DNA from 2 places in the Variovorax sp. efr-133-TYG-130 genome. Region 1 is predicted to be linked to the other one. Evidence: riboswitches for the same ligand, from Rfam matches in the RefSeq annotation. Region 1 holds a riboswitch; the other holds the start of a gene.
The links. A riboswitch is a leader RNA that binds a small molecule or an ion and turns the genes downstream of it on or off. The one in region 1 is predicted to bind manganese.
Positions count from the first base shown of each region.

Region 2: another riboswitch for manganese. It lies ahead of QRN67_RS23630 (TMEM165/GDT1 family protein); the one in region 1 lies ahead of mntP (manganese efflux pump MntP).

Region 1 covers NZ_JARVTD010000003.1:372,910-377,091, forward strand. The annotation lists gene QRN67_RS03815 (sensor domain-containing diguanylate cyclase) at 1-1,095, opposite strand, end outside; gene QRN67_RS03820 (hypothetical protein) at 1,534-1,737, opposite strand; gene mntP (manganese efflux pump MntP) at 1,912-2,481, opposite strand; yybP-ykoY riboswitch at 2,496-2,666, opposite strand; gene QRN67_RS03830 (LysR substrate-binding domain-containing protein) at 2,949-3,854, opposite strand; gene QRN67_RS03835 (FMN-dependent NADH-azoreductase) at 3,988-4,182, shown strand, end outside.
Region 2 covers NZ_JARVTD010000029.1:161,049-165,230, reverse strand. The annotation lists gene metW (methionine biosynthesis protein MetW) at 9-599, opposite strand; gene metX (homoserine O-succinyltransferase MetX) at 596-1,843, opposite strand; gene QRN67_RS23630 (TMEM165/GDT1 family protein) at 2,061-2,624, opposite strand; yybP-ykoY riboswitch at 2,644-2,822, opposite strand; gene rbp (RNA-binding regulator) at 3,082-3,621, shown strand; gene QRN67_RS23620 (SDR family oxidoreductase) at 3,705-4,182, opposite strand, start outside.

The sequences.
Region 1 (4,182 bases):
GCGAACCTGCGCCTCGCTGTGCGCCAGGCTCTGCTCGGTGGCGCGGCGCTGCTTCATCAGCTCGTCGAAGGTGCGGGCGAGATCACCGATCTCGTCGTGCGCGTACTGCATGGGCGCCTCGATCTCGTGGGGCGACCGCTGCGCCACCTGCATGTGATGGTGGAGTTCGGCCAAAGGCCGCAGTTGCCGGCGCACCACGCCCAGCGCCAGCGCGCCCGCGGTCAGCGCCAGCAGCACGGCACCGATCCACGCGGCACGCTCGATGGCGTCGACACGGGCGAAGGCCTCGGCGCTGGGGTACATCGAGCCGACGATCCAGTTCGTCTGCTCGGTGCGGTCGAAGGCGTAGAGGCCGGGCACGCCGCGCTCGTCGACGCCTTCGCTCGTGCCCTCGAAGCCCGCGATCGCCCGCAGCACCTGCGGCCCGGCTCCGCCTTCGGCCTGCACATGGTTCAGGATGCGCGACGTGCGCGGATGGTCGATCACGATGCCGTCGGTGGTCGTGATGAACAGGTAGCCCGTCTTGCCGATCTTGACCTCGGCGAGCGCGCCCAGCACGTTGCGGTCCTTGAGGTTGATGGCCCCGGAAATCACGTACCGCACCTGCCCTGCACCGTCGAGCACCGGCGCGGTGATCGCCACCTGCGCCAGGCCGTTCAGCCGGTTGCGGTAGGGCTGCGAAATGATGCCGGCCTTGGAGGCCACCGTCTGCTGGAAATAGGCGCGGTCCCTGATGTTCACGCTGCCGATGGGCACCGCGCCGCTCTGGTTGGCGACCAGGTTGCCTTCCATGTCGATGAAGGCGACGTTGTCGAAGGCCTGCTTGAGCGCCGCGTGCTTCTCCAGAAAGGCCTGCAGCGGCTCGGCGTCCTTGAAGTCCTGGGCCACCACGCTGTCGCCGAAAGTCTGCAGCAGGATGCGGCGGCTGCTCAGTTTCTGGTCGATCGCGTCCGCGACGGCGGACACCCTGGCCAGCTGCTCGCCGGCGATGGAAGCGCGCAGGCTGGACTTGACGAAATGCAGCGCGCAGGTCGCGATCGTGAAGGTGGCGGTGAGAACCACCGCCGCCACCCCGAGGCTGAGGCGTGTGTGCAAACCGAAGCGCAGTTTCGAAGGGCCCGAGGGATTCATTATTGGTCTTGTTCAAGCTGCCGAGGCGTGTGCAGCGGGAGTCTCCGGCGACAGTATCGGGGCCTTCCATATCCCGATTTCCCCCCCCCGACATCTCGTGCGTCGAAGATTTTAGACTTCGGGCCGCGGTTTCTCCGGACGGCGATTCTGCAGCTGCAAGATGGCTTGTGGAACGGCGAGCGCCTCCTGCCCGAGGGGTTCGTCAAGTTCGTGAGCACCGTCGCTTCGACGTGGGCGGCCGACAAGCGCCCCATCTATGGCGGCTTCTTCTGGGTCAACGGCACGGGCGCCTGCTCGGCCTTGACAAGGGAGAGGCGGCATCGGCAACCAGCCTGCGGAAAGCCCTGTCGCTGCTGATGCAGGGCGTATTGGCGTCGCAGCGATAGCGAGGCAGGCAGCCCTTCAACGCTCGGGCTTGCTCAGGAGCGTTGGAACCACATACCCGTCGCGGTACACGCCTTCGATGCTCCCCTCCACCCGATCGGTCGAATGCGCTGCCACGAACTTCCCTTCCGCTTGCCGGTAGACGACGATGGTGCAGGACGAGCGCTTGCTGAGAATGCGGGCAACGCCTGTGGCCTGGCGAAGGGTCGGGTACGTCTCCATGGAGATCCTTGTCTAATTCCCCGGATCGTAGTCTTAAGGTACTCAGGATTCGCTCGGGGCTTGTCCTGAGCAGCTCGGACACGTGATCCGAAATGGCCGGAATTCGTGATTTATTCACATTTTCACGCAATACCTCCGTCGTGTGTTTACATCGGTATCAACCGATGCCCGGCTTCAGGCCAGCCCGTTCAGATGCTCATAGAGGATGAAGAACCCGATGCCGATCAGCAGCACGCCGCCGACGATCTCGGCGCGCTTGCCGACGACGGCGCCCAGCACGCGTCCCACCATCACGCCAAGCGTCACCATGGTCAGCGTAGCGAGGCCGATGGCGAGCGCGGTCCAGGCGATGTTGACGTTGATGAAGGCCAGCCCGACGCCCACGGCCATCGCGTCGATGCTGGTCGCGAAACCGGTGATGGCCAGGGTCCAGAAGGAGTTGCGGCTGGGCTTGTCGTCCACTGCGTCGGGCGTGCCGCAGCCCTCCCAGATCATTCGCAGGCCCAGCACGCTGAGCAGCGTGACCGCGATCCAGTGGTCCCAACGTTCGACGTAACTGGCGGCGGCCAGGCCGGCAGCCCAGCCGATGACGGGCGTTATCGCCTCGATGACGCCGAAGATGAGACCCGTGCGCAAGGCTTCGCGCCAGGAGGGTTTGCGCAGTGCTGCGCCCTTGCCGACGGCAGCGGCGAAAGCATCCGTCGACATGGCGAATGCAAGAAGGATCGTGGAGGCAATGTTCATTTTGGAAGTAGCAAGCAAGGCCGGTTCAAGACGCCGCGGCGCACGAACCCGCCGGCCAAAGCCGCGTCCATGCACCGCTGGTCTCGCCAACCTTTCGGCTGCTCACGCCACGGTCGCAAGGTGCGAACCGAGTATGTTGACGTGAACGCTTCCGAAGTCCGGAAGCCGGCTACTCCCCAAGGGAGCGGCGATTCTAATCGCCTGCATTGAAAGGGCTCCGCGACAGCGCCTGCGCCGGGCGTAGGGCTTTGCGGCTTGCAACGCGGTGAGCTCTTGTTCGCTCGGGCATGCCGCTTTAAGCGCCGCATAAGTTTCGGCCGAAACAATCAGCGCCGGTAGCCCACTCTTTCCTCCCTCCTCCAGGGCTACCCTTCAACCCGCTCAGGCGGGTTTTTCTTTGGCTGGCCAGCCATGCTGTGTGCATTCTTCCGAGGTGCGCGCGACATGTGGCGGCCCGTTGTGCTTCCTCATGCCCCGCTTCCATCCAGCGGCTGCAGCCCCTTCACCCAGTCGAATACCGCCGCCACGGCGGGCTCCGATCGCCGCGCCTCGGGGCACACCAGATGGAACGGCAGCCCCGGCAGTTCCGGGCCGAAGGGCTTCACCAGGTTGCCTGCGCGCAGTTCGTCCGCGATCAGCGCCAGGCTCATCAGCGCCACGCCCTGGCCCTGCAGCGCGGCCGACACGGTGTGCGTTTCGTCCGAGAACACCGGCCCCGCAGATACGTCGAGACCGGCCACCTGCGCCTCCTGCTGCCATTCCGTCCACGTGCCCGGCTGGCTCCTGCTGCCGGGCAGCGCGAAGTGCAGCAGCGTGTGCCGCACCAGGTCGCTCCGCTTCTTCAGCTTGAGCACAGGGCTGCACGCTGGCGCAAACACGTTGTCGAACAGCTTCTCGGCCACCATGCCCGGCCACTGGCCGCGTCCGTAGCGGATGGCGATGTCGGCGGTAACGCCGTCGAGCGCCACCGCCTCGTGCGATGCGTGGATGCGCAGGTCCAGCTTCGGATGCAGCGCACGCAGGGCGCCGACTCTCGGCAGCAGCCAGCGGGCCGCAACGGCCGGCGTGGCCGACAGCGTGATGGCCTGCCGCTGCGGCGGTGCCCGCAGCCGTGCCACTGCGTTGGCCATTGCATTGAACGATTCGCTCAGCACCGCCTGCAGTTCGCGCCCCTGCGGCGTGAGCACCAGTTGCCTCGGTTGACGGATGAAGAGCGCGACGCCGAGCGAGTCTTCCAGTTGGCGCACCTGATGGCTGATGGCGGTCGGCGTGACCGACAACTCGCTGGCTGCGAGCTTGGCGCTGCAATGCCGCGCTGCCGCCTCGAAGGCACGCAGCGACGCCAGCGGCGGGAGTTGGCGAAGGTTGCTCATGGATGAATTGATTTTTTAGCAGCGAAAAGAATTCATCGTTTGTTGGGCCTCGGATGGTTGGATAGATTGAGAACCCTGTCAAGTCGACAGCTGAACCAGTTTCATCCCACCAGGCAACAACGAGGACCCGAACATGACCACCCTGCTCCACATCGACGCCAGCGCCCGCCCGGGCTTTTCTGGCACGCATGCGCACGGCTCGCACTCGCGCCGGCTCAGCCGGCATTTCGTATCGGCCTGGCGCGCGGCACGGCCACACGATGAGGTGATCTACCGCGACATCGGCGAAACGCCGCCGGGCCACGTCACCGGCGAATGGATCGCCGCG
Region 2 (4,182 bases), on a different contig from region 1:
TCAGGGGCTCAGCCGCCGCCGCGCTCGAACTTGAAGACCGCGGTGCCGGCGCGCGCGTTGGGCAGCCAGCGCACGTCGCGGCCGTCCTGCAGGCCGAAGGCGTCGAGCACGCGCAGGTTGTTCTTGCCGGCCAGCACCTCGAAGTCCTTGAAGGTGCCGACGCGGATGTTGGGCGTGTCGTACCACTGGTAGGGCAGGCGGCGCGTCACCGGCATGCGGCCGCGCGCCACGCTCAGGCGGTTGGGCCAGTGCGCGAAGTTGGGGAAGGCGACAATGCCGATGCGCCCCACGCGCGCGGTCTCGCGCAGCATCACCTCGGCATTGCGCAGGTGCTGCAGCGTGTCGATCTGCAGCACCACGTCGAAGGAGGCGTCGTCGAACATCGACAGGCCTTCGTCGAGGTTGAGCTGGATCACGTCGACGCCGCGGCGCACGCACTGCAGCACGTTGCCGTCGGCAATTTCCACGCCGTAGCCGGTGCAGCCGCGCTCGCGCTGCAACAGGTCGAGCAGGGCGCCGTCGCCGCAGCCGAGGTCGAGCACGCGCGAGCCCTGGGGCACCAATTGCGCGATCAGTCGTTGATGTTCGAGGTCGCTCATGCAGTGGTACTCCCCCCCAGGCTTGCCGCTTCGCGTGCTGCGCCAACCCCCTTCAGGGGGCCCGCGCCTTGGGGCGGCCCGGCGGCGCTCGTCTCCTTGGCGACGCGCTCGAAGTACGAGCGCACCACGCCCATGTAGCGCACGTCGTCGAGCAGGAAGGCGTCGTGGCCGTGCGGCGCGTCGATCTCGGCATAGCTCACGTTGCGGCGGTTGTCGAGCAGCGCCTTCACGAGTTCGCGGCTGCGCGCGGGCGAGAAGCGCCAGTCGGTCTTGAAGCTCACGAGCAGGAACTTGGCCGTGGCGTTGGCGAACGCGGTACTGAGCTTGCCGCCGTGGCTGCGCGCGGGGTCGAAGTAGTCGAGCGCGCGGGTGATGAGCAGGTAGGTGTTGGCGTCGAAGTACTCGCTGAACTTGTCGCCCTGGTAGCGCAGGTAGCTTTCGATCTGGAACTCGACGTCCTGCGTGGAGTAGCGGTAGTCGAGCCCCGCGGCCTCGCCTTCGACGGCGCTGCGCAGGATGCGGCCGAACTTCGCGTTCATCACGTCGTCGCTGAGGTAGGTGATGTGGCCGATCATCCGAGCGATGCGCAGGCCGCGCTTGGGCACCACGCCGTGTTCGTAGAAGTGGCCGCCGTGGAAGTCGGGGTCGGTGACGATGGCGCGGCGCGCAACCTCGTTGAAGGCGATGTTCTCGGCCGTGAGGTTGGGCGCGCTGGCCACCACCACGGCGTGGCGCACGCGACCGGGGTACTGCAAGGTCCACGACAGCGCCTGCATGCCGCCGAGGCTGCCGCCCATGACGGCGGCGAGCGTCTCGATGCCGAGCGCGTCGAGCAGCGCGGCCTGCGCGTCGACCCAGTCCTCGACCGTGACCACCGGGAAGTCGGCGCCGTAGACGCGGCCGGTGGCGGGGTTGACGTGCATCGGGCCGGTCGAGCCGAAGCAGGAGCCGAGGTTGTTGACGCCGATCACGAAGAAGCGGTCGGTGTCCACCGGCTTGCCCGGGCCCACCATGTTGTCCCACCAGCCTTCGGAACGGGCCTGGCCCTGGTAGACGCCCGCCACATGGTGCGAGGCATTGAGCGCATGGCACACCAGCACCGCGTTGCTGCGATCGGCGTTCAGGGTGCCGTAGGTTTCGTAGGCGAGCGTGTAGTCGCTGATCGATGCGCCGCTGCGCAGGGCCAGCGGGCCCGCGAACTGCATCGACTGCGAAGTGACGACCAAGGGAGGTGACGACGACATGAATGAAAAACCCGGCCTCGCCAAAAACGAGCCGGGTCTGCCGCGCCTGTCTTTAGCTGGATTTATAAAGCGCCCGCAAGCTGAAGCAAATCGGCGCAGCGCGAGTATATCCCCCAGGCTGCGCGCACTGCGTGTCGCTTCGCCAACCCCCTTCGGGGCAACACCTGCGGCCCGGCGAAGCCGGTTCCGCGGTGTTTCTGGAAGGGGCTCTGCTTTCTTACCAGCCGATGATCATGATCACGCCCAGCACCAGGAAGATCGCGGCCGAGATGCCGTGCACGAGCTTGATCGGCACGCGGCGAACGATCTTGTCGCCCAGCCACACCACCGGCGCGTTGGCCAGCATCATGCCCAGCGTGGTACCCGCGACCACCCAGAAGTAGTCCTGCGTGAAGCGGGCGGCCAGCATGACGGTGGCGATCTGGGTCTTGTCGCCCATCTCGGCGAGGAAGAACGCGATCACGGTGGTGCCGAAGACGCCGAACTTGGACACGCCCGGGGCATCGTCTTCGTCGAGCTTGTCGGGAATCAGCATCCACACCGCCATCGCGATGAACGAGCCGCCGAGAATCCAGCGCAGCACCTCGGGTCCGAGCCAGCGCGTGATGTAGTTGCCCACGGCACCCGCCAGGGCGTGATTGATGATGGTGGCGGCGAAGATGCCGAGGACGATCGGCCAGGGCTTCCTGAAACGGGCTGCGAGCAGGAGGGCCAGGAGTTGGGTCTTGTCGCCCATTTCGGCGAGCGCAACGACGCCGGTCGCAACGAGAAAAGCTTCCATTTTTTGAACGTGGGGTTTCTTGGCCGAAGGACGCAATTGACCGTGCAACACCTTCGGCCATATTCCCGAAGTTGCACGGTCAAAGGTCTCGCCAGGTGTTTTCTCACTGCACGCGCCATGTCCTGTGGGGCAGGACAAGTCTGTTGACGCGGGCCCCTCTCGCAGATCGGAAGGCGGCTACTCCCCAATGACGGGCGAGATTCTACCTGTAGCGCCAAGGGCCTGACCCGATCTTGTAAGCGGGCGCTAGCTTTTGATTGTTTTCACAGGCGCTACCTCAAGAAGCAAATTCCTGCTTGCTTTTCGGATATTTCACCCATAATGCACGAGCCTCCCACTTCATTTTGGTGGGGAGGCAGTTCGGTGATCGGTCAGTTTCGCGCGACTCGACGCTCTCGTTTGAGTGATGCTTTCGGGACTCCATCGCTTTTCTTGATGTGTTTATAGGAGTCCCTTGATGGGCAACAAACTGTACGTCGGCAACCTGCCTTACTCGGTGCGCGACGGTGATCTCGAACAGGCCTTCGGCCAGTTCGGCGCAGTGACCAGCGCCAAGGTCATGATGGAGCGCGACACCGGCCGCTCGAAGGGCTTCGGCTTCGTCGAGATGGGCAGTGACGCGGAAGCACAGGCCGCCATCAACGGCATGAACGGCCAGCCCCTGGGCGGCCGCAGCGTCGTCGTCAACGAAGCACGTCCCATGGAAGCACGCCCCCCCCGTAGCGGTGGCGGCGGCTACGGCGGCGGCGGTGGTGGTTATGGCGGCGGTGGTGGCGGTGGCTACGGCGGCGGCGGTGGTGGCGGCTACGGTGGTGGTGGCGGCGGTGGCCGCTCCGGCGGTGGCGGCGGCTACGGCGGCGGTGGCCGCAGTGGCGGCGGCGGCGGTGGTGGCGACGGCGGTTTCCGCAGCCCCTACGGCGCCGGCCCCCGTGGCGGTGGCGGCGGTGGTCGCAGCGGTGGTGGCGGTGGCTACGGCGGCGGCAACAGCGGCTACTGAGTCCTGCACCTCGACGCACAGAAAAGACAAAAGGCTCCTTCCGGAGCCTTTTTCTTTGGCCGCCCGCTTTTCCTCGCGCCGGTTCAGGCCTCGCCGCTTCGCTTCTTGCGGCCGCGCCCCTGTACCGCGCGGTCGAGCACGGCATTCGGCAGCATGCGCATGATCTTGGCGACCACGCCCATCTGCCACGGAATCACGCGGTAGCTCGTGCCCGACTCAATGGCACGCAGCGCCTGGGCGGCAAAGTCTTCGGCCTTCATGAGGAAGGGCATCCCGTAGCGGTTGCCCTGCGTCAGCGGCGTGTCGATGTAGCCGGGGCAGAGGGTGACCACCTTCACGCCGCTGTTGTGCAGTTCGCCGCGCAGGCTCTCGCAGTACGCGACCACGCCGGCCTTGCTTGCGCAGTAGGCCCCGTGGCCGGGCAGGCCGCGGATGGATGCAACGCTGCCGATGCCGACCAGCCGCCCGCTGCCGCGCTGCACCATCGCCCGCACGAACGGATGGAAGGTCGCCGCCAGCCCGACGTTGTTGGTGGCGAAGGTCTGCGAAAGCACGTCGAGG